4 regions of the Heyndrickxia acidicola genome follow, and region 3 is predicted to be linked to each of the others. Evidence: riboswitches for the same ligand, from Rfam matches in the RefSeq annotation. Region 3 holds a riboswitch; each other region holds the start of a gene.

Region 1 (8,012 bases), 570 kb from region 3:
CGGCGGGCAGGTTGCAGCGTTTTTCCCTGCCAAGATTCCCATGCTTAATTTGAGGGTGAATTTCCGCAATCACCGCAAACTGGCCATCATGGACGGGAAAATTGGCTATATCGGCGGATTTAACATTGGAGACGAGTATCTGGGTCTTGTTAAAAAGTTCGGATACTGGCGTGATACCCATTTGAAAATTAAGGGGAAAGCAGTCTATGCGATGCAGACACGGTTTATCCTGGATTGGAATCAGGCTTCTGACGAGGAAATCCACTATGAGCAGCGCTTTTTCCCTGAGGTTCAGTATATGGGCGATACGGATGTCCAGATTGTCTCAAGCGGACCGGATTCAGAATGGGAACAAATTAAGAATGGCTATTTGAAAATGATCAATTCAGCCAAGCGGTATATCTACATGCAGACTCCTTATTTTATTCCGGACGACAGTGTCATTGATGCCCTGAAAATTGCCTGTCTTTCAGGAGTGGATGTCCGGATTATGATTCCCAATAAACCAGATCATATGTTTGTGTACTGGGCGACATTCTCCAATATTGGGATGCTTCTGAAATCAGGCGCTAAGGTGTACATTTATGAGAATGGCTTCATTCATGCAAAAATGCTGGTGGTAGACGGAAAAATTGCCACTGTCGGAACGGCAAACATTGATGTGCGGAGCTTCCGGTTGAATTTTGAAGTGAACGCCTTTTTGTATAACCAAATTCTGGCTCAAAAGCTTGAAGACATTTTTATTGATGATATGCTCCACTCAAGGGAGCTGACATTTGAGGCGTACCGTGAACGTCCGCTGAATATACGCTTTAAAGAATCTATTTCTCGTTTGCTTTCTCCTATTCTTTAGGCAAGGCTGCTTTCGCATAGATTGTTGTTTTTCGCAAAAGTGTTAAATCCGTAAATTAAGTGAGTCAAAACATTCGTGAAAAACTTGGATAAATCTTTAGAAAGAAGAACCGTTTTACAGGGAAATTCCTTAAAACGGTTCTTTTTCTATTTAATGAAATTGACAAATTTGTAATAGAGTCGTACAATCGACTTATTTGAGTCTACTAGTAAATTTGACGATTTTATAACAATTTTTCAAAAAGTTAATAGATTGTAAGATAAAGTGTAAGGTGTAAATAGAGGTGCCAAACAATGGAGAGCTCATTAGATACTAGAATCGTTCATAGTTTTCAAGAAAATGCGTCGGATATTGGAAATGAATCGGCTCCTTCTTATCAGACTTCATCTTTTTCGTTCGCTTCTTTAGAGGAATTGGAAAAGTATTTTAAGCTGTACCAGGGGGATTCTGCCAATCGGGCAAGCCAGCCTGGAAATGCCGTCATAGATGAACTCGGACAGGCTGTTGCCATGCTGGAAGGAGCTCCTGCGGGAGTGGCAGCGGCAACGGGGACATCAGCGGTTTTGACAGGCATTATGGCAACAGTATCGGCTGGAGACCATATCATCGCGGCTGAGGATATTTTTGGCGGAACATATCGCCTTTTAAGTCAGGAATTAAAGCATTTTGGAGTGGAAACAACATTCATTTCTTTTCATGATTTAGAGGCGGTTAGAAAAGCCATCCGGCCTAATACCCGTCTGCTTTATAGTGAAACGGTTACCAATCCGTTTTTGCGGGTTGAAGATATTGATGGCGTGGTGCAGATTGCAAAGGAGAACGGGCTTTTAACCATGATTGATAATCTGTATGCTACGCCGTATCTTTCACAGCCCTTTAAAAAGGGTGTGGATCTCGTTGTGCACAGCTCGGCCAAGTTTATTGGCGGCCATAGTGATGCTGCTGCCGGTGTTCTGGCTGGGAGTGAACCTTTGATTCAAAAAGTACGGGAAAAGATTGTGAATATTGGTGCACAGCTGAGTCCGTTTGAGGCTTGGATGACCTGCCGGGGAATTAAAACGCTTGGCCTTAGAATGGAGAAGCAGACAACGAATGCCCAGGTACTGGCAGATGCTTTGATGGGGAACCCGCTTGTAAGCAGGGTTTACTATCCCGAGTTCGTTTCGAAGAGGGGGAACGGGGCGGTTATCACCATTGAGTTAATGGACCAATGTGATATTCACCGCTTCTTTTCTTCACTGAATTGGGTGAAGATCGTGCCTTCCTTTGCAGGCGTAGAGACCACTGTGTCCTATCCGCTTGGAACCTCTCACCGTGCGCTTTCACCGGAGATGCAAAGGAAAATCGGCATCACAAAGCAGGTGGTGCGTATCACTCTCGGTATTGAAAATTCGAAAGATATCATCGAACAATTTGAAGCTGCCCTTCGCCAATCGGCGGAATAATAGCAGCCAAAAAAGAAAGCTGTCCGGCAGTAAATGCCTGGGCAGCTTTTTTTAACAGGTGATGCTTCAGCACAGCAAAGCACAAAAGGGGTCAGACCCCTTTCGTGCTTTGCTGTGCTACAGTTAAAAACCTATCATGCATTTCGAGTTTTGTATAGTTTCTTCATCACTGAATAAAGTACGGCCAGGGCAATGGAAAAAAGGACAAAACAGGCAATCCATGCTGCGAGAATGAGGTTTCCGATGCTGCCAATCAGGCTTTCGGTTTCTTTCAGGGAGCGGGCACCGACAATGAAGCCGTGATTATACCTGACCGCTACAGTAGCGTATCTCAGATCTCTTTGAGGCTGCCAAGTGACCTTTTCCTCGCCCTTTAAAGCCACATTTTTAAGAACGTCTATGGGATAGTGGGGGATTTGGCCATTGATCGTGCCTGAGCTCGCCACTGGTGTCATCTTCTTATCATAAATCATCACAAAGGTATCCAGGCTTTCAGATGCATCCAGCTTATTGCCGGGCAGAGCGGATTCCGGACTCGTTCCTCTCTGCAGGGCCAGCTTGGCATCAATGGCCGACTCAAGCGGCGCCTGATTGGCACCAAGCCTTAATGTTTGCTGCATGACAAGGTACGTTAAAGTACAAGTAAATGTCACAAAGAACATGATGACAATCCATAACAAAAATATTTTTTTAAAATCATTCATACTCTCGCCTTCTTTCCAAGATTTTACGTATTGGCTGTTTTCGCATAGATTATTGCTTTACGTATAAAGAATCTTTCCGTATGTGGTCTATTTTCGTGGCATCTTTTCGTAAGTTATTTAAAAGTTTTAATACAGAATCTCGATTTTTAAATTTGTGTCAGATAGCAACAAAGTTTACGAAAAGAGCCTTAATATTACTCGTCATCGCTTCTGTATTCCAAAAGATCTCCGGGCTGGCATTCTAACACTCTGCATAAGGCTTCCAACGTGGAAAATCGTACAGCCTTGGCCTTGTTTGTTTTCAATATTGATAAATTGGGAAGAGAAATTCCTACCTTCTCTGCTAACTCCGAGGCACTCATTTTTCGCTTTGCGAGCATTACATCCACATTTACTACAATCGGCATCCTGCCACCTCAAATCGTATAGTCATGTTCTTCTTTTATCTCCTTGGCGTCCTTCACCAGCTGGGATAGCAGCAAGCTCACAAGCCCAATCATAAAGGCGGCAACCATCAGGGTAAGAGACAATAAGTTTTTCAAAATCGAAATCGTTCCAAATGCGTATAAAACAAAATCGGAAAAAGCGCATAGGCCGATCCAGTTAAGGGCTTTTATACTGCTTAGTGTAAAAGGTTTGTTTTCCAAAAGATTTTTACAAAGTCTTTTTACGTTTAAAAGCAGCATGAAAAATGGAACAGCTGTTGCATACAGAAAAAGCATCAGTATCCACGCTGGCTGGGAGGGCACGATTCCTGCCGTTTTAAAATAATCCTGGACAAAAAGTGGCATAAGCAAAAAAGAGATTCCCGTTAAGGCTAAAAAAATAAGAACAAGAACATGCATGCTTCTCGCCAAAAAATGAGGTTTCACAACATCCACTCCTGATTATGGTTTTGGGCTCGTTTTGTAAGGATTTACTGTACAAAAACAGCCTGATATTTAATCACATTATAAAAGTTTATTTATCGTTTATCAATAAATATTTAATAATAAAGGTTGAAAATTATCTGTTTAAAGGAAAGTCTGCCGTTCTGTTAAAGGGAAGGAAGGCGTAAGAGAAGATTAACCTGGTTCATGAAAACAGCTGAGAGAAAACGAAAAGCTAGGTCTTTACATCTTTTTCTTACCCCTTTATAATCATGAATTGTAGAACAATATGGTACCACAATTAATTGTGTTTAAAAGGAGGAGATTTTATGAAAAATAGGTTGAAGGATTACGCCATATTAAATGCGGGAATTATTCTTATTGCCCTTCATATACATTTTTTTTCGGCGCCAAATCATTTTGTCTTTGGAGGGGTGAGCGGAATATCCATTATCCTTCATCATTACGCGCCTAATTTGCCGCTTGGATTCATATTGATGGGATTTGAGACGATAATCTTTATAGTCGGGATGCTGACGATCGGAGTAAGATTCGGGTTGAAAAGCTTTTATTGCAGTTTTTCGCTCTCTGTTTTCTTATTGCTTTTGGAGAGGTTCTGCCCAGTGGAGGCTCCTCTCAGCCAGGACAAATTAGTGCAGCTGATTGTAGGGCTTTTTATTGATGCGGTAGGGCTTGTTTTACTGTTTCGCCAAAATGCTTCATCTGGAGGCACCGATATTATTGCCATCATTTTAAATAAATTCTTCTCGGTGAAAATCGGCACGGGGATTATCATGGCAGACTTGCTGATTGCCTCATCATCCTTTATCGTGTTTGGATTTACAGACGGACTCTATTCCGTTCTCGGTATTTTTGTACTCAGTCTGTTTGTAAACTATGTAGCGGCGCAATTTGACTTATCCAAGGAAGTCACCATCATCAGTGAAAAAGGAGAATTAATCAGGTCCTTTATCGTGGATGTATTAAATAAAGGGGCAACAATCCATACGGGCAGAGGTGCTTTTACAAGCCAGGAGAAAAACATTATTACAACCTTTATGGGACGGGGAGAATACATCAAGCTGAAAAAATATATTCTGGAAGTCGACCCTCATGCGTTTGTCACTGTTCACAATACCTCAGAAATCATTGGCAATGGCTTTAAGCGGGCCATATAAAAAAATGCAGCCGCCCTTCTATGGGCAGTGTTTTTGTATTCTGAACGCCGCCGTTTGTAATCATGCAGGATTAAGGTATGATAATATATAAACGAAAGACCAAGTAAAGCGAGATGAAACGGCGGTATACATATGGAAACGAAAAAGTCGATGGAACAAGTAGTATATAATACTCTAACCAATGCCATCATCAGCCGCAGGCTTGCTCCTGGCACGCAGCTGATTGAAACGACCATTGCAGAGCAATTGAAGGTGAGCAGGACGCCTGTACGCAATGCCATTCGAAAGCTTGAGCAGGAAGGGTTTGTGAACGTTATCCCAAATAAGGGGGCCTATGTCATTCAGCCAAGCATTGAGGAAATGGTCCAGGCCTTTACAATTCGCCAAGAACTTGAGCTGATTGCAGTAAAAGAGGGATTCCATAAGGTGACAGAGGAACAGGTTCGCGAGATGGACAGACTGGCCAAAGTGGAGGAGGCTTTCTTTGAAAATATAACCCTTCAGGACTACAACCGGGCGAACCGTGAATTTCACTCGACCCTGGCGAAAGCATCAGGAAATCGGTTCCTCATTGAATTCTTAAATAAGATATTGTCTCAGATTGATATTTACCTGCTCATTTATGATGCCTTCCATCATTTTGAACAGGGAAGCAGCCATGAATGGGCGGATCATTCAGCCCTTGTTGAAGCCGTTAAACAAAATGATCAAAACCTGTTCGAGGAGAGATTAATCAACCATCTGCAATACAGCCTTGAAGAGCTCAAAGTGGATATTATCAATTATCAGCCCCTGCAAAATTTATTTTAGCAGGGCTTTTTTCTGTTCAAGGTACGGACATCCTTCGGCACAAGCAGGCTCCTTTCTGTCCAGTGGAATGCAAGTGCCTGGAGCAGAAGCCAATAGAGAACTATACCTTGTTTTTACATGTACAAAAACAGTCTGAGCAAAAAACGTAATGAGCCCTTCTTATTAGGTTTTCTGTATTCAGCAAAAAAAATTTTTTACTGCAATGATGTAAACGAACATCCCTTTAACATCGCCTTTTCATTCCATTTCGTATTCTAAAAAATAATAGAATCTTCGAATTTCTTAAAAAGCATGGTTGACTTTTCCTCTGGGCTCCACTATAATCCATTTCAAGATGAATTTTAATTTTTCATAAAATTGAATGAAATTACTCTTATCGAGAGCGGCGGAGGGACTAGGCCCTTTGAAGCCCGGCAACCTTCAGGCAGGAATGCTTGAAAAGGTGCTAATTCCTACAGATCTAACCAGGATCTGAAAGATAAGGGGAGGATACGAATATACGCCCTCTTCTTATGAAGAGGGCTTTTTATTTTCCCCCCTGCACTCCTCATCCTAAGATATTGCAGCAAAGAGGAATTTCTCGATGCACGTCCTATTTCATTACCCACAAAAAATTAGGAGGAATGCAAAATGACAAACGAATCAAAAGCACTTCGCCCAGAAACTTTATTACTTCACGGAGGACAACAGCCTGACCCTGCAACAGGATCACGTGCTGTGCCTATCCACAAAACGACTTCCTATGTATTTAAAGACACAGACTATGCTCAAGGACTATTCGCACTTCAGCAGGAGGGATTCATCTATACACGTATCGGGAACCCGACGGTAGATGTTTTTGAAAAACGCGTTGCTTTGCTTGAAGGAGGAACAGCTGCTGTTGCCGTATCGTCCGGTGCCGCAGCGATTGCCTTTTCCATCCTGAATGTGGCCGAGGCAGGCGACGAAATCGTGGCTGCCAGCAATCTCTACGGCGGAACCTATAACCTGTTTGCCGTAACGCTGCCAAAATACGGCATCACGACAAAATTCGTTGATTCATCCGATCCGGAAAACTTCCGCAAAGCGATCACGCCAAAAACAAAAGCGATTTTCTCTGAAATTATCGGAAATCCAAGCCTGCAGGTGCTGGATGTTGAAGCCGTTGCAGATATTGCACACGAAAACGGGATTCCGCTGATTGTTGATAATACATTTGGTACACCATATTCCACAAATCCAATTAAATGGGGCGCTGATGTAGTGGTTCATTCGGCTACCAAATGGATTGGCGGACATGGAACAACCATTGGCGGAGTGATTGTGGATGCCGGCAAATTCGACTGGAACAGCGAAAAATTCCCTGGCTTCAGTGAACCGGATCATAGCTACCATGGACTTCGCTATGGAGTGGATGTGCCGCAGGCTGCGTTTGCCACAAAGCTTCGTGTACAGCTCCTTCGCGATTTTGGTCCTGCGTTAAGCCCTGACAGCGCATTCCTGCTGCTTCAAGGACTGGAAACCCTGCATTTGCGTGTACCAAAGCATACTGAAAATGCTCAGGCGGTGGCAGAGTTTTTAGAAAACCACCCTGCAGTAGATTGGGTAAGCTATCCTGGACTTTCCAGCCATCCATCCCATGAGCTGGCCAAAAAATACTTTAAGGACAGCGCAGCGGGCTCCATCGTAACATTCGGCATTAAAGGCGGAAGGGACGCGGGACGCAAGGTAGTCGACAATGTTACCCTCTGGTCACATGTTGCGAATGTAGGGGATGCAAAATCTCTTATTATCCACCCTGCTTCTACTACCCACCAGCAGCTGAGCGGCGACGATCTTAAACAATCCGGTGTAACGGAAGAACTGGTTCGCCTTTCTGTCGGTTTAGAAGCGAAAGAGGATATCATCGCCGATCTGGAACAGGCCATTCTAAAAGCAGCTGCTGTTTCTGTTTGATCGGGAGCCGCAAATGGAATTACATCAGACGATAGCCGACAGGGACAGCAGGGTTTTCATTGGGCAGCTAAAGCTGGAGTCAGGTGTGGTGCTGGATAGTGTTGAGCTGGCTTACGAGAGGAAAGGGCCGCTGGACGCACCAGTCATACTGGTCTGCCATGCCTTAACGGGAAACCAATTTGCCATTGGATCAACGGAAGAGCCCGGATGGTGGAGCG
Region 2 (8,012 bases), 2.5 Mb from region 3:
GCCCAAACACTGGGCATTAGCGCCATTGTTGTAGATGGAGTCATTCGTGATATAAAAGGAGTTAAAAAATTAAACTTTCCCGTTTTCTCACGAGGAACATCTGTAGCAGCCAGCGGAAAAGCTGGTACAGGGGAAATCAATATTCCTATTTCCTGTGGCGGAACTGCCGTGAATCCAGGCGATATTATTGTGGGTGATGCAGATGGAGTTGTCGTAATCCCCCAATCAGAAGCACAAGCAATCTTGGAAAAAGCAGTTGATAAGTTAAAAAAGGATGAAATTAGAGAAAAAAATGTAGCTGGTAATGTGGAAGCGATCAAAAAATATTTAGATGACATGACTTCTAACTAGGCAGAAAGGATAGCCAGAAGAATGGTTATAATTCGATTATACGTCCTTATTTAGAATATTTAAGATAAATCTTCCAGCATCAATCCTCTTCATTACGCAGAAAATGAGGCTGTCCCAAATGGTTCAAAGATATCAAGTGACCTTGGAGACAGCAAATTTTTTTATGCAGGTTGATTTGCACTGCAAGCACTTCTTTTACTTCAATCAACCTTTAAGTTAAATCAAAATTGGGATTTTAAATAGATATAGACAGTGTTCTGATCATCCTGCTGGGTTGATTTCCGCTGCAGGCGCTCGCTTTCCGCGGGCGGCCGGGAGCCTCCTCGTCGCAAGCTCTTGCGGGGTCTCCCTATGGCCTACTGATCCCGCAGGAGTCTCGCACCTTCCTCTCCAATCAACCTTTGAATTAAATCCAAATTAGGATTGTACATAGATATGGTCAACGTTCAGATCATCCTGCCAGTTGATTTTCATTTCGAATACTCTCTTTCCGTGTGTGGGACTGGAACCATATTGTTGCATGCTTATGGGCTATCCTCTTATAATTTGCTTAACTTGCACGAGTCATTTGCCTTCACTCTAATCAACGTTGAATCCAAATGATCATTGGGTATTACTAGATATGCTCAGCGCTATTCGTCCTGCCTCTTCTACGACCTGCCTGTTCTTTTCTGCTCAAATAAATTTTTAACAAAGACGCCATGCTATTATTCGCACCAAGTGTTTCCCCCCTTTTCTTATCTCTGTCCAAAAATAGAAAGAGGTGACTCAAAAGGCCGCTTATAACCACCTTTTGAGTCACCCTCATTTTTATGTGTAAGCATTCAATAACTGCTCCTATTGACTAACGGATTAACGCACGATTTTTTCGATGTTCCTTGCGTGCAGGTGCCGTCTCAAATAATCTTTTTTCTTCCGTTGATTGGGGTATTACCCCGGGAACAGGGGCGGGTCTTCCATCCTTATCTACTGCAACCATTGTTAAAAATGATTCGGTTGTCAGTGTTTTTTTTCCGACCAGTAGATTGGTAGAATAAACCCGAACATAAACTTCCATCGAAGTACGCCCTGTTGAAGCAACGAATGCCTCCAGGCTAAGTGCATCTCCAACTGCAGCTGAAGAAATGAAGTCTACTGAATCAATAGAGGCTGTAACGACTGCCTGATTACAATGTTTCATAGCAGCAACTGCGGCAATTTCATCAATATAAGACAGAACCTTTCCTCCAAATATTGTTTGAAGATGGTTCGTATCCGGCGGCAGCACCAATTTTGTTTGATGAGTTCTTGATTGTTCTGTAGAATAAGCTTTTGTCATGAGCTGACCCTCCTATGGTTCATCTTTAAATGCGGCTTTATGAAAATTTTTCCACTTCAGTTGCTTTAATCAAAGCCTGATTCATAAAGGGCAGCCCATTGCTCACGAAAATTATGTACGCGCCGTGTACTGGCTTTTTTATTCCTCGGCCATATCATTTGCAACACTCTCCTATCTCCCGTAGGAATTCTGTGTGCTCCTTTATGGCAGGTCTCCTGGCTTGATTTCATCGGTTCTTTACACCTTCCCGTTCCATAGAAACAGTGGCACAGCTTGAAAGAACCTCCCTCTTACAGTGGCGGGACCGCTCCGGACTTTCACCGGATTCCCTTTTCATTCTTAATATCCTATTAAGAAACCATAAAGTATGCAGTTAAATGACTTATCGTCAATTCTATTGTACTATAAAATGTGCTCCGCTAATAATTTTAATCTTTACTTTGTTCTTGACATTCTCACTATTGAATTGTAGACTGAATATTATTAAAACTTCATAATTTTCATTTCTTATCCAGAGAGGTGGAGGGACTGGCCCTTTGATACCTCAGCAGCAGACTTTTTCTGAAGTACTGTGCTAATTCCAGAAGCGTTAAGCTTGAAGATAAGAAGAGCAGCATTTATTCAATCAACCTCTTCTTGTCGACGGACAGAAGAGGTTTTTTATTTAATTTGACCCAATTATGATTAGAACTTTACAACGGTTAGAGCTAAGCACCCATTGGATAAAAGTGAAAATCAAGTTTAAAAAGCTTGGCTTTGCTCATCTTGCCTGTTGCTTTCCGCTGCAGTCACCCACCCTCTCTCCAATCAGCATCGTTCTAAATTCAACATTGATCTCTAACAGATATAAAAGCTTATTAAAAATAATGAAAGAAGGAATGAGTATGTCCATTACTTTGACAAAGGCCCCCTTTCGCGCTGACCATGTAGGAAGCTTACTACGACCCGAATCCATTCATCAAGCCAGAAAAGAATATAAAAACGGAACGATAACTTCAGCTCAATTACGTGAAATAGAAAACCGTGAAATTAAACGTATTGTTGAAAGGCAAATTGAAATTGGATTAGAGCTTGTTACAGACGGTGAGTACCGCCGAACATGGTGGCACCTCGATTTCCTTGAGCACCTGAATGGAATCGAAGGGTATGTGCCTGACCAAGGTTATCAATTTGCGGGTGAAGAAACAGATCGCTATCACGTCAGGAATATTGATAAAATTTCTTTTAACAAGGAGCATCCATTTATTCAGGATTTCAAAGATTTTAATGAAATAGTAGGTGGACGTGCGGTTGCTAAACAAACCATTCCAAGTCCAAACCAGTTATTTAACATTGCCATACGAAATAAAACAATTTATCCAGATATCGAAGAATTTGCAAGAGACATTGTCGAGTGTTATCGGGACGTTTTAAAAACGTTCTATGAAGCTGGCGTCCGTTATTTACAATTCGATGATGTTTATATTGCCAGGCTTTGCGATCCAGAGTTCCAATTTAAAGACGGTGAATATACGAGAGATCAGCTTATTGATTTAGCATTGCGCGTGATCAATGGGGTCCTTGAGGGAAAACCGGATGATTTGGTGGTTACAACCCATTTATGCCGTGGAAACTACCGCTCAACATGGGCCTTTGAGGGAAGCTATTCAATGATTGCCCCTACTTTACTGGCACATGAAAACGTAGACGGATTTTTTCTAGAATACGACGATCATCGTTCAGGAGACTTTAAGCCTTTGGAATACGCAGCAAAAAACAATGCCCGGGTCATTCTGGGACTCGTTACCTCCAAAACAGGTAAGTTGGAAGATAAAGAGACGATTAAAGCAAGAGTAAGAGAGGCAGCACAATATATCCCATTAGAGCGCCTTTGCCTTAGCCCCCAATGTGGATTTGCTTCTACCCACCATGGCAATAAGTTAACAGAAGAACAACAATGGAACAAACTCAAATTTATTGTTGAGATTTCCAAAGAGATTTGGGGGTGAATAATGTAGAAAAGCGCAAGCTCCTTGCTCTTCGGCGTGCGGATTTCTGCTACCGATAGGTACTGGAGCTGGACAGAAACTACATTAGTTCTATACGTTAGTGATTAAAATTTTTTTCCTTCTTCAAACAAAATAGCCCCCTATTATGAGGGGAGCTATTTTGCATATACTAATAGAAGAAAAGTGGATCCAAAAAAAATCTATTAAAGAAATGGCCTTATATCCTCCCAGGCTAAAACCAATTCATTAAGTTTTTCCCCTCCAATGTCCACCACTTCCAAGTCTATCTTCTTTGCTCCGAGAGACTCATAAAAATTCTTCGAAGGATTGCCTTCTAACACCATAACTATCATGCTTTTAATATGATTCTGATGCAAATGCTCTATAACTGCCTTTACCAGTAGCTTGCCAAGGCCTTGTCTTTGACATTCTTTTAAAAGATAAATAGCATATAATTCACCCTCATACTCTGGATGATATTTTTTACTCCTTTCCTTCCCTCCGGATGCAAAGCCCACAATTCTGCCACTCTCTTGTTCAGCCACAAATATTCCTCCATTTGGAATAGCATTCAACCACATTTCTTCCCTGGTTTCATACTTAAGGCTATCAAGATAATCTTGAGGAACAATTTTTTGGTAGGTCGTTTTCCAGCTATCTACATGCACCCGGGCTATACCCGCAGCGTCGGCTAATACTGCCTTTCTAATAATCATCTACACACCCCTCAAGAAACAAAAGCAATTTGCATTTCCATTGCCTTTTTAAACCCGTATTTTTTTTATGACTTTGTAAGCAATAGTGAAACACAAATACATTCGCTAAAAAACAATCAAAATCCTCTAAACACAAAAGTATAGTTACTGACTTTGTTGTTTTTTCTTATTCAAGTGAAACTCTTTTTTCTCACGCCTTTTACCTCAGCAGAAAGGTTATAGTAAAGAAAAGAAGCAAAAAAACGAGCAGCTTTCAACTAATTTAAAGAGCCTATTATAAATAGCGAATCTTCGTATAGAAGAAATGGAAAACAATAAAAAAATAAATCTTAAGAATGGCCAATTTGCTTGAGAACTATAATCTATCTTAGACTAAACTGTTTTTAATTGACGGATTATCACTTACATCAGGATCCATAATCGGAGAGATCGGAAGGCTGACCGGAGATAAATCGCCATTAAGTTCTCCGAATGCCTGATTCCGTTTATATGAAAGAAATTGGTCTATATATTGAAGTGAACCCGCATTAATGACCGCTCCATTATCAACTGAATTAACCTTAAATGCAAAAACATTTAAAACCATAGGGGTAAATTGCACCATCATCTTCACTCCTACAAAAAATTTTTTGTTAAATTAAACTATTTTTAATACTAGCACTATCACTTACATCAGAATCTAACACAGAAGAAGCGGGATTAAAAATTGGAGAAAAATCACCATTTTGTTCCCCAATGCCTTGGTTTCTCTTATAAGATACAAACAAGTCCAAGTGTTGACTTGTTCCCATATTGAATACTGCCGAATGGTCAAGAGAATTTATTTTTATAGACTGCAAATTAATCGTTACGGGCGAAAAAAACATACACATCTCTCCTAAAAAATTGTGAAATGCAATTCTGTTTTCATCCATTTCCTCCTTTATGAAATAATTTTGCATTTTAGATGCTTTAAATGAAGAAATTTTTAATGGCTAATTCGTTTTTTTTACCGAAAAAAAATCAGATAAATCGTTATCTATCGTTTTAGCATACGGATTAACTTGAATTGTATTATCCGCTAGCTGCTGACCAAATGCTTGGTTTTTTCTGGCTGTTACATTTCTGCCAATCTGGATTGTTGTTCCTATTGAAATTGCACTTGAATGATCCGCACTATTAAGCTTTAAATCACCTAAATGAATATTAATTGGAACAGGTTTCATAACTGCTTCCCTTTCTTTTCAGGTTTGTTCGTTTTAAAATTATTTCTTTAAGACTAAGTTAAAAGGACTGATTGTCGACTGTTTCATACAAATAAACTATAAAATAGATCTTTAACAAAGCCTTTTTTAAATTTATTTTTCTCAATAAACTATATGTGTTGGATTATAAATTATTAATGCGGAGCATTTTGTTTACTTTACTTTAAATCTTACGGCCCCTTCAAGTAAGGCTTCTTACGGCCTCAATTACCTTTTTAAAAAATATTTTCAGATACATGATATTTAAATGGCACATCGTTATCTGCTGTTAATGTTAATTTTAGGTTCAACGTTTTTTTTCTCTGTTTTAAAGCCTGAATTCACGGTATTGTTCCTTTTCAGTTCTTTATTTTCTTTATTCAAAAAATCCATTATTCCCCCTTCACCATAAGTTGCTCCTATATTTAGCCTTCCTTTCAATTCCTTAATTCCTAGCTGCCCAAAATTGTTATTAAGCTCCACCTTATCAATGACAAGCCGTTCGACGTTAAGCTTTTCAACCACAATAGGCGGTTGGATATTACCTTCAGGAGTGAGAGGTTTTTCATTATTCGGAATTGCATCATTTTGTACAGACTTATTTTTTTCAATTATTTTCTCCAGCTCACTAATTTTTCTTTTTAATTGCTTTATTGTTGAATCATTTTTTAAAAAATAATTGAATACCCCTTTTAAAGACATAAAATTCACCGCTATCTTTATATTTTTGGCTCTGTTAAATTTCTATATTGATAACTGCTCGTTTTTTTTCCCATTTTCCAGGAAAGAAGGGAACAAAAAGCAAAATATCATGCTTTTTTGTTTCCTTTCTTTCCTGGAGCTAAAAACAACAGAGTCCCCAACAAAGCCATATTTTTTGATGGAGCAGCTTAAAAATGATTGTTATTATGTATAGCATGTCCCACCGCTAAAGGAAATGGATATTATTATGGAGTGAAAGATTACAAAAGGGATTGGTTATCATTGTGGATAAAATTAAAATGCTCATCTTATTTTGTAACACAGGTTCTATAGATTCGAAATAGCTTTTATACAAATATAGCCTACTATTCAATAATAATTTGTTCATCACAGTGTTCAATTCGTGTAAATGTGATAATTAAAAGCCCATTAAGGTATTTTGCCGCACTATTAGCATTTTCAACTGGAGCTGGAATCTTAATAGTCCTTTCAAAAGGGCCGTATTTTCTTTCCGTTACAAGTGGTGTTGCGTGGTGAAATAAAGGTTTGACAATTCCTCTTATGGTGACACTTTGATGATTGAAAGAAACCTTCATATCCTCCTTTGCAACACCTGGCATAGAAGCAATTAGAAAAAGACTTTTTTCATTTATATAAACGTCTACTAGCGGCAATTCCTGCTGCGGTGAAACCGGAGTTTGGACAATTGGCTGACTCGGAGCAGGCCCGGAATTTGTATTCATAAAGGAATTTGTTTGATCCTGATCAAAAATAGAATTCCAAAAATCTCCGCTTCCCTGAACTCTTTGCGCAAACTCCATCCATTGTTTTAGTTTTTCTATATCCATTTTAAACCTCCATGTATATTGAAAAGGGTGGCAGCGGCAGGATTTACATGCTGTAAATATAGGAAAAGCCTTAAAGTGAAAACGTTATATTACATACATATCTCATCATCATCATATATATGTTAGGAAAAGGAGGAGGATGTAATTGGCGTCACCGTCTGTTAATATTAATATTTTTGTTTTAAAAATTAATTCCTTTGAAAATGCGTCTGCAGTAAATATCGGCCAAAATCTGTTAGCAGATTGGCACAATTCGGATAAAAAAAATCAAGGATACGGCCAAAATTTCGGAGATGATTCAAAATTTATCGGTACAAGAAGTATGGTAGATGATAAAGACCAAATTGATTGTCCATCAACTTTTGAATCAACGCCGTTGAATTTGATTTAACGAAAGCCGTCGCTAGTTATAGTTGGTTTTTTTAATATTACTATGTAATTGTGCATTGCAAATTATCAGTAATTATGTTTTCTATGAAATCATTTGTTTTTTACTTTACCTTTTAATCTTTAAATAAAAAGGAATCGGCTTAGCTCGATTCCTTTAATCCTTTCAGAAGTTTAATAAATTCCTCCAGCTTCTGAAGCGAGATCATATTTTCATTACATTTCAGACTATCTCTGCAAATATAGTTACCTCGCTTTGTGAATGTCCCTAGAACTGCCCCTTTTGTTTCCGACATAAACAAGCCTACTTCTGCATGGCGGCTGCAAATGGTACATATCCCTTTTTTTGAGAAGGTGTAAATGTACCATGCAGTCCAACGAAATCATTTTGGTAAAGAGCAATCAAGTACTTTTTACTTGAGCCCTTGTCTTCCCAACCCAGATAAGAAATTTCCTTATAGTCCAGGTTCTCCATAAAG
Region 3 (8,012 bases):
CATTTAAGTCAATTTGACCGCTGTCTAGAGCAAGATTCGGCTGAACATAGTCATCAAAACGGACGATTTGAACATTGATGCCTTTTTTCGCAGCAAGCTGCTTAACAAGGTTCCAGGTTGGAACTTCGGAAGTAGTTGTTCCCACTTTTACTGTTTGGCTGCCTTTGCCGCCGGATGCACTCCCGCCGCCTTTGGAACCGCAGCCCGCCAGCACAAGAAGCAAGCCGAAAAGAATAATCGCTATTTTCTTCATTCTTGTAATTCCTCCATGTTGGTATTTTATTTAAAAAGTTATCCTAATAAAGGATTCCCTTTTTCACCTTATTTAAAGATGTTCATTTTTAAAAATGCTTTTTAGTTTCTTCTAAGCTTTTTCGCAATCAGGTTTCCGATTGATTGAACAAGCTGGACTATGACAACGAGCGCAATAACCGTGACGACCATAACTCCTGTTTGAAATTGCTGATAGCCATACGTAATTGCAAGATCTCCGATACCGCCGGCTCCAACTGCCCCTGCCATTGCGGTTGCCCCAATTAATCCAATGGTGGCAATGGTAAGTGCCAGTACAATGGAGCTTCTTGCTTCCGGAAGAAGAAAACGCCAGATGATCTGCCATGGAGTGGCACCCATCGCCTGAGCGAGTTCGATTGTCCCTGAATCTACTTCAAGTAATGAATTTTCCACAAGCCGTGCAATATAAAAAAGTGTGTAAAGAACGAGCGGCACAATGGCTGCGGTTGTCCCGATGGTTGTACCTATTATAAGCCGTGTAAACGGTATGATGGCGACAACTAGAATAATAAAGGGAACGGAACGGAAGATATTTATAATGACATTTAAAATGTTAAAAATGAACTTGTTTTGCAGTATCCCGTTTTCTCGTGTGACAACAAGGACGACTCCCAATGGAATTCCCAGAATAACGGAGATGATTAACGTAACAATCACCATATAAAACGTTTGTTCAATGGCCGCTGCAAATGTAGGCCAGAACCAGGACCAATCAAATGGCATCCTCGGACACCTCCTTAATAATCGCATCTTTTTCTTGAATAAAGGCTACGGCACGGTCAATTTCTTCCTTGTCGCCTTTCAGCTCCACCAGCAGATTCCCAAATGGAATGCCCTGAAGCTCTGTCACCATTCCGTGCAGCACATTTACATCAATCGAGAAGCGCTTGGCTGTATCAGAAAGCAGCGGGGTACTTGTAGAAGCACCTTTGAAAATAATCCGGTATACCCCGTGCGGATTGGCCTGACTGCTTTCATCGATTAATTTTTGAACGGAAGGCGGAATGGAATCATTTAAAACCGTCCGAACAAAGCTCTTCGCAATATCGGTTACCGGTTCTGTAAACACCTCAATAACCGGTCCTTGCTCAGCGATCATTCCATTTTCGATGACAGCGACCTTATCGCAGATATCACGGATCACGTTCATTTCGTGCGTAATCATCAAGATGGTGACGCCGAGTTTATCCCTTACCTTTCGCAGCAGCTCGAGAACCGCATTCGTAGTATTCGGGTCCAGTGCGGAGGTTGCTTCATCACAAAGGAGGATATCAGGATCTGTTGCCAGGGCCCGCGCTATGCCCACCCGTTGCTTTTGGCCGCCAGAAAGTTGCGCTGGATAGTGGTCAGCCCGGTCTTCAAGTCCTACAAAAGACAAGAGCTCGTTCACTCTTTTCTCAATTTCTTGTTTTGGCCTTCCTTCCAAAATGAGCGGCATGGCCACATTTTGGAAAATCGTCTTAGATTGCAGCAGGTTATATTGCTGAAAAATCATGCCGATTTTCTTCCGTTGCTGGCGCAGCTCTTTCTGAGATAATGAAAGCATATCTGTGCCATTGATCAGCACTTTGCCGGAAGTAGGGCGTTCTAAAAGGTTAACGCAGCGAATCAGTGTACTTTTTCCTGCACCGCTGAATCCGACAATGCCGAAGATTTCACCCTTTTCCACCATGAAATCAATGCCTTTCAAGGCTTCTACTCTCTTTTCTTTGCCTTTGCCATATGATTTATGGACATCTTCAAATACCAGCATTTTTTCCTCTCCTTTACTCATTTTTCCCGAATATTATGGACGAGCGGATTGCTGCCCTTCTTTTAAGCCGATTCTGTTCTGTCGGCATAATGTTTGATCTTAGTATGGCCATTTTCAAGGAATGGCCATAAAAAAAACCACTTTCCATTCCGAAAGAGGTTTATATGTTCGATCAACCTTATCTTTCAGAATAGAACCATTCTGCAGGAATTAGCACCTTTCATAAAATGATGGTTGCTGGACGTCATCGGGCCTGTCCCTCAGTCTCTCTGGATAAGTTATTAAGTTTTTTATGAGTTAACTTTTAAAATTCTAGTAGATTCATAAGAAAAAGTCAATTACTTTTTACTAAAAATTTTAAAATGACTATTCTCTCTGTGAAAAACAGGAGACAATAGATGTGCTTCTGATCTTTCCTGCTGGTTGCCTTATGCTGCAGGCACTCGCTTCAGTCAACTCTGGGTTCATTTCTATTTGAGATTTAACATAGACAATGACTGCGCTTCTATCCTTCCTGCTGGTTGATTTTGCTCCAGTTACCTGCTTCCATTTACTCTAATTTGGCTTTCACATTGACATTGGGCTTCGACACGATCCTTCCTGCTGGTTGCCTTACGCTGCAGGCACTCGCTTTCCACGGCCGGCCGGAAGCCTCCTCGTAGCATGCTCCTGCGGGGTCTTCCTATGCCTGCTTTTCCCGCAGGAGTCTCGTACCTTTCTCTTCAGTCAACTTTGGGATCAGTTCTAATTTTGGTTTTAACATAGACAAGGAATGCATGCGTTTAAACTCTTCCAGCTGATTGATTTTTGCTGCAAGTGCTTGTTCCCATTAATTTTGGGATCAAGTTTATACATAAACAAAAAGGAAATTGAATCTAAACGTGTTATTTTGTACTTTAGTGCATTTATTATTTTTTATTGCAAATGCAACAAAATTAGATTACATTTAAGGTACACCTTTTTTGTTGTATTTACAATAAAATTATGCCATAAGGAGTTTATTATGAAGGAAATTCTACGTGAAATTGGAATGATTGCGAGGGCATTAGATTCTATCAGCAACATAGAATTTAAAGAATATGACCTTACGAAAGGTCAGTATTTGTACCTTGTGCGAATATGTGAAAATCCAGGAATCATTCAAGATAAAGTAGCTGAGATGATAAAAGTAGACCGAACAACGGCAGCTCGTGCTATAAAAAAACTTGAGATGAATGGTTTTATTGAAAAGAAAGATGATGTACATAACAAAAAAATAAAAAAACTCTTTCCAACAGATAAAGGGAAGATGATATATCCTTTTATAATTAGAGAAAATGAGTATTCCAACATGGTCGCATTAAATGGATTTTCCGAAAGTGAAATAGAAACCATTTTTAAATATCTTCAAAGAGTAAGAAAAAATATAGAAATAGATTGGGAATTTGTCAAAAAGGGAAACAAGAGAAAATATTGAATGATGTAAAGGAGAAGGAATATTAATATGACGATATGTATAAAAAAGTGTATCCTTGAGGATTTACAATTACTTCATGAAATTAGTTATGAAACTTTTAATGATACATTTAAGCATCAGAATTCACCAGAAAATATGGAAGTATATTTGGAAAAGGCATTTAGCTTAACACAATTAGAAAAAGAATTATCCAATACCTATTCGGATTTCTTTTTCATTTATTTTAATACAGAAATAGCTGGATATTTAAAGGTTAACACCAATGAGGCACAATCTGAAAAAATGGGGAATGAATCACTTGAAATCGAAAGAATTTATATAAGGAATAGATATCAAAAACAAGGGCTCGGTAAATATCTGTTCAATAAAGCTCTGGAAATAGCAAAAGAGCGTAAAAAAATGAAAATCTGGCTGGGTGTATGGGAAAAAAATGAAAATGCAATCGCCTTTTATCATAAAATGGGGTTTGTCCAAACAGGAGCTCACTCTTTTTATATGGGTGATGAAAAACAAACAGATTATATAATGACCAAAATACTCAGATAACTTTGTTTGAGAGGGGAATTATAGTGTATATTCCAAAATACTTTAGGGTCACAGATGCTGAAGAAATTAGGGATTTTGTTCAAAAAAACTCTTTTGGCACAATTGTCACAACAGAACAGGGGAAACCCATTGCCACTCATTTGCCATTGCAGCTTATGAAAGAAGGAGATCAATACAAACTCACGGGGCATATGGCCCTCGGCAATCCTCAATGGAAAACATTCGATACCAGTAAGGATGTATTAGTGATGTTCCAAGGACCAAACGCTTATATCTCTTCTTCCTGGTATGAAAAGGAAAATGTCCCGACGTGGAATTATCAAGCTGTCCATATGTATGGAAAAGCAAGTATAGTAGAAAAAAATGAACTAATAGAAGACTTAACGGCAATGCTAGAAAAATATGAGCAAAAACGTGAGAATTCAGTTTTATGGGATAAACTATCACCTGAACTCTTAGAAAATCAGCTAAAAGGTATAATTGGTTTTAAGATAAAAGTAGACGAAATCCAGGCTGCATATAAATTAAGCCAGAATCGAAATGAGATTTATTATACTAACATCATTGATCAATTACAAAGAGAAGGAAATGTAAATTCAAATCAAGTTGCTGAACTGATGAAAAAGAGAGTAAATAATCACATTTAAGCCACTTACATTCGACTCTCACATACATCAAATGAAATCCGGAACAGAACTGTCATATGGGTAACTTTTCTCCAGATCATGAAACGGGCGTACAAAAAAAGATAGAAAGAGCATAATGTATCTTGTTCTTCTATCCTTTTTAAATTATCCCTTATAATGTCCTTTTACTCAAGATTCCCAAAGATCCTCTTGGTAACAATGATGTCAAAACTTCAATAAAATCTGTTACTTGAGCGCTGCAGGCACTCGCTTTCCGCGGGCGGCCGGAAGCATCCCCGTCGCAAGCTCCTGCGGGGTCTTCCTTTGGCCAGCTTTTCCCGCAGGAGTCTCGTGCCCTTCGCTACAATCAACTTTGGGTTCAGTTCTATTTTGAGATATTACAGAGATATTGAATGTGCTCCAATCCTTCCTGCTGGCTGACTTGCTTTCCAGGCATTTCCCCAACCTCCTTTTTTCAAAAATAAAAAGCTTTACCTCGGGGAATACTAAAGAATATTAATTTGTCAGGAGGAGCGAAATGATGAGTGCATCTGAGAGATTGTCCATATTTGCCCTGGGCGGGTTAAATGAAATCGGAAAAAATATGTATGTGGTTCAGTATGCCGATGATATTTTCATCATCGATTGCGGCGGAAAGTTTCCGGATGAATCCTTGCTCGGTATTGATTTAATTATTCCTGATATCACTTATTTAGAAGAAAACAGAAAGAATATCCGAGGAATGATTGTTACCCATGGCCATGAAGACCATATTGGCGGGATTCCCTATTTCTTGAAAAAATTGAATGTACCGATTTATGCAACCAACTTTACCTTGGGCCTGATTGACCTTAAATTGCAGGAGCATAGGCTCAGAAGAGAAACCAAACTGATTCCTATTCATTCAGAGTCAAAACTTGAATTAGGCAGAGTCGGCGTATCCTTTTTCAAAGTCAGCCACAGCATTCCCGATTGTCTCGGCATTGTCTTCCATACGCCTGAAGGGAATGTCGTTCATACCGGTGACTTTAAGTTCGATTTAACCCCGGAAAATAACCAATCTACCGATATTCATAAAATGGCCCAAATCGGTACCGAGGGCGTACTCGCTTTAATATCGGAAAGTACCAATGCAGAGCGCAAAGGACTGACACCATCAGAGCGGACGGTCAGCGGCCATATGGATGAAGCCTTCCATCGGGCAGAGGGGAAAATTTTTGTTTCCACCTTCGCCTCCAATGTCAACCGGGTCCAGCAGGTGGTAGCCTCCTGCATCAAAACCAACCGGAAGCTTGCCCTGCTTGGCCGCAGTATGGTGAATATTGTAGATGTTGCATTGGAGCGAGGTTATGTAGACATTCCGGAGGGGATGCTGATTGATGCAAGTGCTGTCGACAAAATGAATCCTGAGAAGGTTACCATTTTGTGTACAGGCAGCCAGGGTGAACCGATGGCCGCCCTTTCCCGCCTTTCCACCGGGAATTTCCGCGATGTTGCCATTTATCCTGGCGATACCGTCATACTGGCCGCCTCGCCGATTCCGGGAAATGAACGGGATGTATCCAAAATCATTGACAACCTCTTTAAGCTTGGAGCCAACGTCATCTACGGCTCTGGAAGTTCAACAGGCATGCATGTTTCCGGCCACGGCTACCAAGAGGATTTAAAGCTCATGCTTACGTTAATGAAGCCTACCTACTTCATTCCTATCCACGGAGAATACAGAATGCTGCATCATCACCGTTTGCTGGCAGAGTCCGTTGGAGTGGAAAAAGGAAACACGTTTATCATGCGAAATGGAGATGTTGTCGATATTGAGCATTCCACAGCCACCCAGACCAGAAGTGTCCCAGCAGGAGATACCTATGTGGATGGAATGGGCGTCGGGGATGTCGGGGAGATTGTGCTGCGCGACCGGAAACAGCTCTCGGAAGACGGCATGCTGGTAATTGTCATCACCCTGAGCAAAAGAGACCGAAAAATGATTTCAGGACCAGATATTATATCCCGTGGCTTTGTGTATGCAAAAAATTCCGATGATCTCCTCCGGGAAATGAACCAGCTTGTAAGCAAAACGGTGAAAGACCTGCACGGAGAAAGCCGGCAGTGGAACGTCTTGAAGAAGAGTATCAAAAAATCAGTCGGAGAATTTGTCTTCGCACAAACAAAAAGGAAGCCCATGATCCTTCCAATAATCATTGAGATTTGATCGGTATCGCATAATTCTCCTCGCCGATAAAGCGTTAAGAAAAAATCATATACTCCAGTTAAAAGCCCTGCTTAAAACAAGGGCTTTTTCCGTTATTAAGGTATTTTAGCTGAAAAATAAAGGAAGGAAACACATATCGTGCGCGTTCCCCTTTAAACATTACTATTATTGTGTGTCCTAAACACCGTTTATTTGACTTTACTTTATTTAATGCTTTGATGTCAGCTGCCTACATTGACTTCAGTATCAGTCTTCAAAAATCTTATAAGGAAATTGTGAACAAGCTCCCTTTGAGCAATTAATTGTCCTGCCGACAAAACGCGAATATTATACTATTTAAATTGAAATTAGTTTTTACTTATAAATTGGCTATTGATTTCCGCTGCAGGCACTCGCTTTCCGCGGGGCAGACAGGGAGCCTGCTTGTCCCGCAGGAGTCTCGTGCCTTCCGCTCCAATCATCATTGTAAAAACTTAAATTCAACATATATAAGACATTTTTATAGAACATGGAACCCTGACTTCTTGCACTGTTATAAGAGTCAACTTTTAATCTAGTTTCACTCCCTCTCCTTAAAGTGGATTGTTCACAATATACCTCTACAAAAGGGAAAGGCAATGCCTTCATAAGAGCATTGCCAGAGTATAGAGCAACAATTCCCTATCATTAAATTAGAAATCACCTTCAGTTGTGCCTTCTTTTATCACATAATGCCCAGATTTTGTTTATATGTGAAGATCTCATCTACTGCTCGCTGGTACCCTCCTGCCCCTTGGAAGGAATACCCAATATCAACACATGCCCTTTTGAATGACGGATCGCCCAGCACACATTCCGCCGACTTTCTAATCTCTGCCGCGGTTAAGTCATCTTGATTCAGGTGAATGCCCGCACCGATTTCAGCAACACGTCGCGCTACCATAGGCTGGTCGGCGGTTTGTGGAATCACTATTAACGGTACACCGTAATAAAGACCTTCACTTGTACTGTTCATACCTCCGTGTGTGACAAACAATTTGGCGTGTTGCAGTACTTCGAGCTGCGGTACGTAATTTCGGACAATGAAATTCGCTGGAATGTCTCCCAATTCAGTTATCTGTGTTCGTCTCCCCGCTGATAGAATGACTG
Region 4 (8,012 bases), 570 kb from region 3:
ATGGTTTGACCTGCTCCTGTTGCGCCCTTATCATAAAGCGGCTGAACATTGTAGCGTTTAATCAAATCCTGGGGAGACAATCCTCCTCCTGGCAGGGCATTGTCACTGTTAGCAGGAATTTTAACAGCTTGTTTCTCAGCATGTGAAGTCAAATTAGAATAATCACTTAGCCCCAAAATACATAAGATATTGTCTGCTACATTCCTAGGAGCACTTGGCTGTTTCTTTGTTCCGCGGAACTTTTTTCCTTTATAGCTAGCATTCTGCAATTCAACATTCAGCGCCTTATTAAATTGAGCAACTGTTCCTGTTGCGGTTACAATCAAATTATCATTATAAACTGATGTACTAATCCCAAAGGACTGCAGGTATTTTGTAACAACCCATACATCTCCTGAACTTGGGGCAAAATTATCTTTAAATTCTTTTACACTCAAATAATCACGGTAATGACGGCTGCCGCGTGTCGTTGTATCTTTAATATACTGCGCCAGCTGATCTTTGTTTTTTACCTTTAGAACAAAGTCGACGGTGACCTGCTGATTCGGATCCAGATCTCCAAAATAATTGGCACCATCCAATACCGATGTCCCTGTACCTTGAGGGATTGTTACGTTATCGCTTGTGGTTTTCGCCAGCGACATAAAAGGTGATGCTCCAAATAATAAAGATCCCGTTGCAACAAAAGAAAGCACACTTCTTTTCCACTTCTTCAAATGAATTCCTCCTAAAAAAGTATGCGTAGGCAGAATGACAGAATAAATAATGTCTACGATGCCTATCTTTATTCTCATATTTACAACTAATCCCTTTTTATTTTTTAAATATTCCCAAAAATAATACTTTCGTCATAATATATTTACTTTTTTTACCTATTTGATCCCTCTATTTTATCAATCATCGATTTTTCACTAGAGGCTGATCTACATAATTTAGTATGCATATGTTATAAAGACGACTTTTGGTCCCACGCCAAAGAGCTATGCTGAATCGCATGATTTACTTTTCCGATAAAAAAGGCTCTGTTAATCTTGCTTGTTGATTTCCGCTGCAGGCACTCGCTTTCTGCGGGCAATAACGGAACCTTCTGATAAGCAAGCTCTCCTAGGCCTTATTAAATTGAGGCTTTGTTAGAGGACTCTGTTGTTTTTTAGCTCATTCGAGTGAAACGGCTGTTTCACTCGCATTTCAGCACAGCTTAAAGGTTACAGGAAAGAAAGGAAACAAAAAAAGCAAAAAACGTTCCTATTTAGAACGCTTTTGCTTTACTTCATTCCACTATGTACATAATTTCACTGCTATGCTTTCTTTTTTATTTGCAGATAGGTTACGGCCAGGGCAAGAACCAAGACACTTCCTTTTATAATATCAAAAGCATAATATGGAAGATTCAGCATGGTTAAACCATTTAAGAGGATGCCAATTAATGCAGCCCCAAAAAAGGTTCCGATGGCATTCGGTTTACCTGCACCTAAAAAGGAGAACCCTACAAAAACCGACGCCACTGCTTCCATCAGCATCGCTGCACCTGAATCAATTTGCCCTGACCCCACCCGCGCTGTAAAGAGAATGCCCGCCAGCGAGGCAAAAATCCCCGATATGGTATAAGCAAGAAGTTTTACCTTATTTACATTTATCCCTGATAATCGGGCTGCCTCTGAGTTTCCTCCTGTCATGTATAAAATCCGGCCCCATCTGGTATGATTGAGGACAAGATAAACCAGGATGACAAATAGAATCATAATAATAACAGGAAAAGGGATTTTAAACAGTTCACCCTGCCCAATCCATAGGAAGCTGTTATAAAATTCTCCCGGTGCAGTCCCGCCTGTTGTCATCGGCATATGGCTGTAAACCGAATATCCGTCTGTATACGTACTTTGAATACCCGATACAATATACATGGCTCCAAGCGTAGCTAATAAATCCGGTATGCCAATCTTTACGATCAGGATAGAATTAAAGATTCCTACTGCAATCCCAACTGCTATGGGCAGTAAAAGGACAATCCAAAGGGGCCACTGATACCAAACCATTAAAGAGGCAGTTATAACGGTAGATAAGGACATAGTAGACCCTACTGATAAGTCAAAGCCGTCTACAATTAATGTGAATGTGACACCAAGAGCCAATAATGTAACGATGGAAATCGAGCGCAGTATATCTGATAGATTCCCATATGAAAAGAATTTGCCATTTACCAGACTAAAATAAACGAGAACAATAGCCATGACTACTATTGCTCCGTACCTGAATGAGAATTTAAAGAGCGTTCCGTTCATAGATGTCTTCCTTTCCACCGCTAGCATATAGCAGGATTTTTTCTTGTGTTGCTTCCTCTTTTGTTAATTCCTTCACTATTTGCCCATCATACATGACAAGGATTCGGTCAGAAATACTTAAAATTTCATTTATTTCGCACGAAAAGTAGACAATCCCTTTTCCTTCTGCAGTAAGATTGTGGATTAAGTGAAAGATGTCCTGCTTTGCTCCAATGTCTACTCCTTTAGTTGGCTCGTCAAAAAGATAAACCCTGGCATTTGAGGACGTCCATTTACCAATCGCCACTTTCTGCTGATTGCCTCCACTTAATTTAAATACAGGCGTCTTAGCCGAATTTGCCTTTATGGATAAGGTATCTATTATTTTTTCAGCATACTTATTTTCTTCTTTCCTATTAAGAAACAGGAAGGGTGAAAATTTCTTTAGATAGGGGAAGGTTATATTTTCGGCAATGGAATCCTGAATAAAAAGACCTTCCTTTCTTCTCTCCTCCGGGACAAGTACAAGGCCTGATTTCATCGCTTCTTTTGGGTGTTGAAACTTTTTTGATTTTCCATTTACAATGACTTTCCCGCTTTTCCATTTTGTCAAGCCGAATAAAGCTTTAGCCAGCTCGGTTTTGCCTGCACCAACCAGCCCTACAATGCCTACTACCTCTCCCTTCGAAACATGGAAAGAAATATCCTTCACTTTTTGTCCGTCATTTATTTCCATGATTTCTAGCAGCCGTTCCCCCTTATTGTTATTTGCCCGTGTAAATGAAAAGTGAAATGAACTGCCAAGCATCGTCTCAACAATTTGCTGCTGAGTGACCTGTGAGGTTTGAAAGGTAGAAATGGTTCTTCCATCTCTCATGACTGTAATACGATTGGCTATTTCAAAAATTTCCGGGAGTCGATGGGAAATAAATATACAGCCCACCCCATTGTTTCTCAATTTATTGACTATAGTAAAAAACTTCTTTGTTTCTTCCAGTGAAAGAGGGGCAGTGGGTTCATCAAAAATAATGACTTTCGCTTCTAATACCAAAGCTCTTGCAATCAAGACCATTTGCTTCTCAGCCAATGACAGCTCACTTGCTTGTAATTGAAGAGAAATACGTTCATCCAGTAACGCAAGAGCTTTGCTTGCTTGCTGCAATAGCCGCTTTTTAGATACAAAAATATTTCTTTGTGAAGAAATAGAATCCAGCATAATGTTGTCAGCAACGGTCAGCTGAGGGACAAGTGCTGTATCTACCTCCTGATAAACGCAAAAAATACCATAATCTTTTGCATGTTTAGGAGAGTTTATTTCTACCTGCTGCCCTGAAAGCATGATTTCACCTGAATCTGCTGTATAAGCGCCAGAAAGAATTTTCATAAGCGTACTTTTCCCTGCACCGTTTGCCCCTAATATAGCATGCACCTCGCCTGCTTTAAGGTCAAAATGAGCATCAGACAAGGATTTTACATTCCCAAAGGATTTTTTTATATCATTCATGATGAGCAATTGGTCCATAATTGTTTGCCCTCCTTCCTTTGTATAAAGGGAGTCTGACCGATGCTATCGGAGCAGACCCTCCAATCTTATTTACCTTCTTCCAATTTCTTAAGTGCTTCTGAATATCCCTGATTGCTGTGGCCCCAGCCTTTTATATACTGATTAAGATCAGCTGTTGTAATTTGTTTCTTCGGCAGAGTTTTCTTTGTTACAAATACAGGCTTTAATTTTACTGTTGCAGGTGTATGATCTCCATGGATTTTTTGGTACGCATACCGAACCTGAATACGGCCAATATCTTTCGGATCAACGGCGGCAGATGCTACCCATGGGCTGTTTTTCTCTTGAATCATTTGCAGATCCTCATCGCTCATATCAATTCCATACACTTTAATATCGTTTCTTCCTGCCTGTTGAATGGCGCGGACCGCACCCTTGGCAAATTCATCCCAGGAAGCCCAAACGGCTGTGATTTGGCCTTTCTTTGGATACTGCTTTAGAAGAGCTTCCATTTGGGACTGAGTGTCCAAAGCAGTATTTTGTGTTGCTGCACCAAAAGTCGCTACCTCTTTGATTCCTGGATTTTTAGACATAAAATTTTTATAAGCAATTTGACGTCTTTCCATTGGAGCAAAACCAGCAACCCAAATCTTTACGATATTGGCTTTACCTCCTGTATCCTTTGCTAGCTTATTTAACGTCATTTCTGCCATTTGCTGATCACCTTGTTCAAGGACTGTTACACCTGGAACGGATACATCTGCATCAAATACAATAACGGGTATCTTCTGGCTGACTGCTTTCTTAACACCATCTGTAAGAGCTTCTTTTGTCCCATGGTCTATCAGAATGGCATCAAAGCCCTGGTTAATGGCGGCATCAAGGTTTGAAGCCATTTTTGCAAGATCTCCATCTGAAGTAAAAACAGTCGTTTTCCCTCCAAACTTTGCTACCTGCTCCTTTACCCCTTCAATATATTGTTCTGAAAAGGTTCCTAGGTTTTGCTGCATAATCAACGCTATCTTTTTGTTTGCAAGCGGATTCTTAGAATTGACATCTGCTTTCGCTTCCGTACTCTTTGATAAAGTAGGCTGGCAGCCTGCCAATAAGATAAAAGCGGTTAAAAAGATAAGCAAGCCTTTCCCGTTAACTATTTTTCTCATTCTCATCTCTCCTTTTTTTAGTTCGTTCAAAGCGATAAAGAAATAAAGCCAAACGAAAAAGCCCCTTTCCAAAAAGAAAAGAGGCTGAAGAATATAAAATCTTCTCACCTCTTATCTCTCAGAAAGTATCCTTTCTGTTGGAATTAGCACCGTGCCTCATGGGAAAATCCCGGCTTATTTTAAAAATACGCCCCATTTCACAATGGTATTACGGTCGGTTGCTGGGCATCATCGGGCCAAATCCCTCCGCCTGCTCTGGATAAGAGTTTTAAAGCTATAATTATGTACTCATAGGGTGAATATTAGCACGATAATAAACAGAATTGCAACTCTTTTTAAAAATATTTTTTTATTTCGAAGACTGATTGGTTATATAAATAATTGGGGTAGACTGTTTAAGGATTTATATCTAGGGCGGCTCAGCTTTACTGCCATTTAAATGATAGCGCTTTATTACTATGCGAAATTTGTTGTGTTAAACTCCTTGGAAAATTGTTATTCTAAGATAGTTTTGGTTAGCTTTTTAAATTACTTTATTTACTAATTCCTCTTCTTACCCAATTTACAATGCAAGGAATATCATCAATTTCAAATTATTTATTTTTAAATATATAAAATGGATTAAAATAGTCCATCCTAGTAAAATTGAACCCTTTTTGGAAAAAATTTCAGAAACATGAAACTTATTTATACAAACATGCGTCTTTTTAATAGACATTTATACAGAGGAGATCAATATGACTCAACACCGCATTTATAATTTCTTATATGGATTGGGGCTTTTTCTGCTTCTTTCCCTGTATATTTTTAATGTATTTTATAAGATAAGCGATTTTCCAGTATATAGCTGGGATGAGGCAAGACATGGGATCAGCGCCTATGAAATGCTGCAGAAAAAGAATTTTTTTGTAAATACATTCCGGTACAGTCCTGACTATTGGAACTTAAAACCTCCTCTTAGTTTTTGGGCTATCATGGCAGGATTTAAGTTAGCCGGGTTCAACACACTTGGTTTCCGTCTTTTATCCGTTATCTTTTCCATCATAACCGTCATTTTAGCTGCTCTGTATGCATTGAAAAAATACGGGAAAATAGCATCTCTTTTTACGGTTGCTTCTTTAGGAACCTGCCAACAATTTTTGATTAACCACAGTTCCAGAACGGGTGATGCGGATTCCCTTTTTGTTTGCCTGTTTACCATAGCCACACTCTCTTTGCTCACTTACGAAAAAAAACCAGTATGGCTGTACATATCCGGAGTTGCATTTTCCCTGGCATTTTTAACAAAAAGCTGGCATGCGGGAAATATAGCTATTATTATGGCTTTATATATTTTTGGCACAAGGAAATTCAAAAGACTCACCTTTTTTAATTGGGTTAACATTATTTTAAGTATGGTGCTCCCCATCCTGGCCTGGGGCATTGGAAGGTATCAGTATGACGGACTGAAATTTTTTCAAAATATGATTGCGTATGATCTGCTTCAAAGATCTTCCTCCACTCTCGAAGGGCATATTGGAGGACCTGACTATTATCTTTTAATTTTAATTAGGTTCTATTCCTTATGGCTTTTAATACTTTGTGTATTCTTACTGATATTGGTCGTTAAGTATAAAAAATGGATTATAAACGTTTTAAAACGTTCCGATATTCTTGGGCTGTGTCTTTGGATTTTAGTGCCCCTTTTACTATTTTCCTTAGCTCAAACAAAGGTAAGGTGGTATATACTCCCTATTTATCCGCCGCTATCGATTGTAATTGGACTCATAGCAAGCAGGATTTTGAACAAAGAGCACCTGATAATCAAGGTTCTCTTCATGCTGCTGGTGATTTATACGGTTTTTTTCTATGAAAGGGCAATCATTAACTTCCTGCAGGATCCTCCAAAAGACCCTAAGCAAGACTTACTGTATAAGCTGGATCGGAACAAAAGCTTTAGAGGCAAAGACATCTATTTGGAAAAGTCGACAGCGCCCTTTTACTGGGAACAGGATATCATACTAACAGCAGAAATGTATGGAGATTTACATACGAAGGACGGAGGCTATTATACCTTTATCAAACAGAAGGGTGCACTCCTATTACTTCAGCGCTCTGTATTTGCTAACCGTGTCATTGCCTTGCATCATTATCGAATCATTGCTTCCAGTCGCTGGGGCTATATTATCAGTAAACGGTAACGGCAGCGGGACAATCTAAAAAAAGAGGCTGCATCCAAGGTCTAATGATGTCAGATGACCTTAGATACAGCTTCTTTTTTTCCTGCTGGTTGATTTCTGCTGCAGGCACTCGCTTTCCGCGGGCGGCCGGGAAGCTTCCTCGTCGCAAGCTCCTGCGGGTTCTCCACTTACACACTTATCCCGCAGGAGTCTCGTGTATCCGCTCCAATCAACCTTGATTGAAAACGAATAGTGGGTACTGCGCCTATATGCGTATCGCTGTTTGTCATACCTTTTCGCTTCCATTAATCAATATAAGTGTAAGATCAACATCGATTTTTTAGAGGCCACCCTAATATGATCTTTCTTCCATATCGCTAAGGCAATAATGATTATTATAGGTCGGTTTGGCTTGATTTTCGAACTCGTATAAAGAGATTTCATGATAGCCTAGTCTAAAACTAAATAGAAAATTCCCTTACCTTTTCCCCTTTTTTATTCAGTTAGTAAAAAAGGGTGCCTCCATTCAGCGGCATTGTCCGCTTTTTGGGTCCCCTCTTTCTTATCTCATTCTTCCATCAGGCTAAAATAATCACAGTGCTTTTTACCAAAGCCTTTATTATGCTGCGAATAAATTATTTATTTAGTATCAGTTCCTGAATCGCATACGCAACACCATTTTCATTATTGGACATTGTATGGAAATTGGCCGCCTTTTTGACTTCCGGAATCGCATTGGCCATTGCTACACCGCATCCGGCGTATTCAATCATCGTCAAGTCGTTTCCATTATCCCCAATGGCTATAATTTCTTCCCTATTGATGCCTAAAATACTGGCAAGCTGCTTAACAGCATTTCCCTTACTGACCTCAGGGTGAAGAATTTCATAGAAGAAAGGAGAACTTCTGACCATGAAGTATTTTT

Evidence for each region. A riboswitch is a leader RNA that binds a small molecule or an ion and turns the genes downstream of it on or off. The one in region 3 is predicted to bind S-adenosylmethionine.
Region 1: it holds a riboswitch for S-adenosylmethionine, as region 3 does, so the genes downstream of both, A5N88_RS20615 (O-acetylhomoserine aminocarboxypropyltransferase/cysteine synthase family protein) here and A5N88_RS18045 (methionine ABC transporter ATP-binding protein) in region 3, are expected to answer to the same signal.
Region 2: it holds a riboswitch for S-adenosylmethionine, as region 3 does, so the genes downstream of both, A5N88_RS06215 (5-methyltetrahydropteroyltriglutamate--homocysteine S-methyltransferase) here and A5N88_RS18045 (methionine ABC transporter ATP-binding protein) in region 3, are expected to answer to the same signal.
Region 4: it holds a riboswitch for S-adenosylmethionine, as region 3 does, so the genes downstream of both, A5N88_RS15295 (sugar ABC transporter substrate-binding protein) here and A5N88_RS18045 (methionine ABC transporter ATP-binding protein) in region 3, are expected to answer to the same signal.

The regions. Positions count from the first base shown of each region.
Region 1 is NZ_KV440953.1:4,421,655-4,429,666, forward strand. It holds gene cls (cardiolipin synthase) at 1-853, shown strand, start outside; gene A5N88_RS20585 (trans-sulfuration enzyme family protein) at 1,147-2,298, shown strand; gene A5N88_RS20590 (hypothetical protein) at 2,433-3,002, opposite strand; gene A5N88_RS20595 (helix-turn-helix domain-containing protein) at 3,197-3,409, opposite strand; gene A5N88_RS20600 (DUF2975 domain-containing protein) at 3,419-3,874, opposite strand; gene A5N88_RS20605 (YitT family protein) at 4,201-5,049, shown strand; gene A5N88_RS20610 (GntR family transcriptional regulator) at 5,182-5,859, shown strand; SAM riboswitch class I at 6,230-6,344, shown strand; gene A5N88_RS20615 (O-acetylhomoserine aminocarboxypropyltransferase/cysteine synthase family protein) at 6,490-7,794, shown strand; gene metX (homoserine O-acetyltransferase MetX) at 7,808-8,012, shown strand, end outside.
Region 2 is NZ_KV440953.1:1,329,899-1,337,910, forward strand. It holds gene A5N88_RS06200 (RraA family protein) at 1-351, shown strand, start outside; gene A5N88_RS06210 (acyl-CoA thioesterase) at 1,196-1,669, opposite strand; cobalamin riboswitch at 1,858-2,047, opposite strand; SAM riboswitch class I at 2,174-2,277, shown strand; gene A5N88_RS26080 (hypothetical protein) at 2,430-2,561, opposite strand; gene A5N88_RS06215 (5-methyltetrahydropteroyltriglutamate--homocysteine S-methyltransferase) at 2,554-3,657, shown strand; gene A5N88_RS06220 (GNAT family N-acetyltransferase) at 3,861-4,373, opposite strand; gene A5N88_RS06225 (hypothetical protein) at 4,741-4,977, opposite strand; gene A5N88_RS06230 (hypothetical protein) at 5,006-5,287, opposite strand; gene A5N88_RS06235 (hypothetical protein) at 5,348-5,578, opposite strand; gene A5N88_RS06240 (hypothetical protein) at 5,876-6,298, opposite strand; gene A5N88_RS06245 (Hsp20/alpha crystallin family protein) at 6,664-7,146, opposite strand; gene A5N88_RS06250 (hypothetical protein) at 7,292-7,537, shown strand; partial or broken gene A5N88_RS06255 (FusB/FusC family EF-G-binding protein) at 7,677-8,012, opposite strand, start outside.
Region 3 is NZ_KV440953.1:3,852,398-3,860,409, reverse strand. It holds gene A5N88_RS18055 (MetQ/NlpA family ABC transporter substrate-binding protein) at 1-253, opposite strand, end outside; gene A5N88_RS18050 (methionine ABC transporter permease) at 355-1,017, opposite strand; gene A5N88_RS18045 (methionine ABC transporter ATP-binding protein) at 1,007-2,047, opposite strand; SAM riboswitch class I at 2,223-2,327, opposite strand; gene A5N88_RS18040 (MarR family winged helix-turn-helix transcriptional regulator) at 3,051-3,503, shown strand; gene paiA (spermidine/spermine N(1)-acetyltransferase) at 3,531-4,049, shown strand; gene A5N88_RS18030 (FMN-binding negative transcriptional regulator) at 4,073-4,696, shown strand; gene A5N88_RS18025 (hypothetical protein) at 4,922-5,140, opposite strand; gene A5N88_RS18020 (ribonuclease J) at 5,217-6,884, shown strand; gene A5N88_RS25605 (hypothetical protein) at 7,254-7,394, opposite strand; gene A5N88_RS18015 (macrolide family glycosyltransferase) at 7,588-8,012, opposite strand, start outside.
Region 4 is NZ_KV440953.1:3,284,238-3,292,249, forward strand. It holds gene A5N88_RS15280 (S53 family peptidase) at 1-716, opposite strand, end outside; gene A5N88_RS15285 (ABC transporter permease) at 1,299-2,282, opposite strand; gene A5N88_RS15290 (sugar ABC transporter ATP-binding protein) at 2,263-3,783, opposite strand; gene A5N88_RS15295 (sugar ABC transporter substrate-binding protein) at 3,852-4,928, opposite strand; SAM riboswitch class I at 5,037-5,194, opposite strand; gene A5N88_RS15300 (ArnT family glycosyltransferase) at 5,666-7,108, shown strand; gene yidA (sugar-phosphatase) at 7,723-8,012, opposite strand, start outside.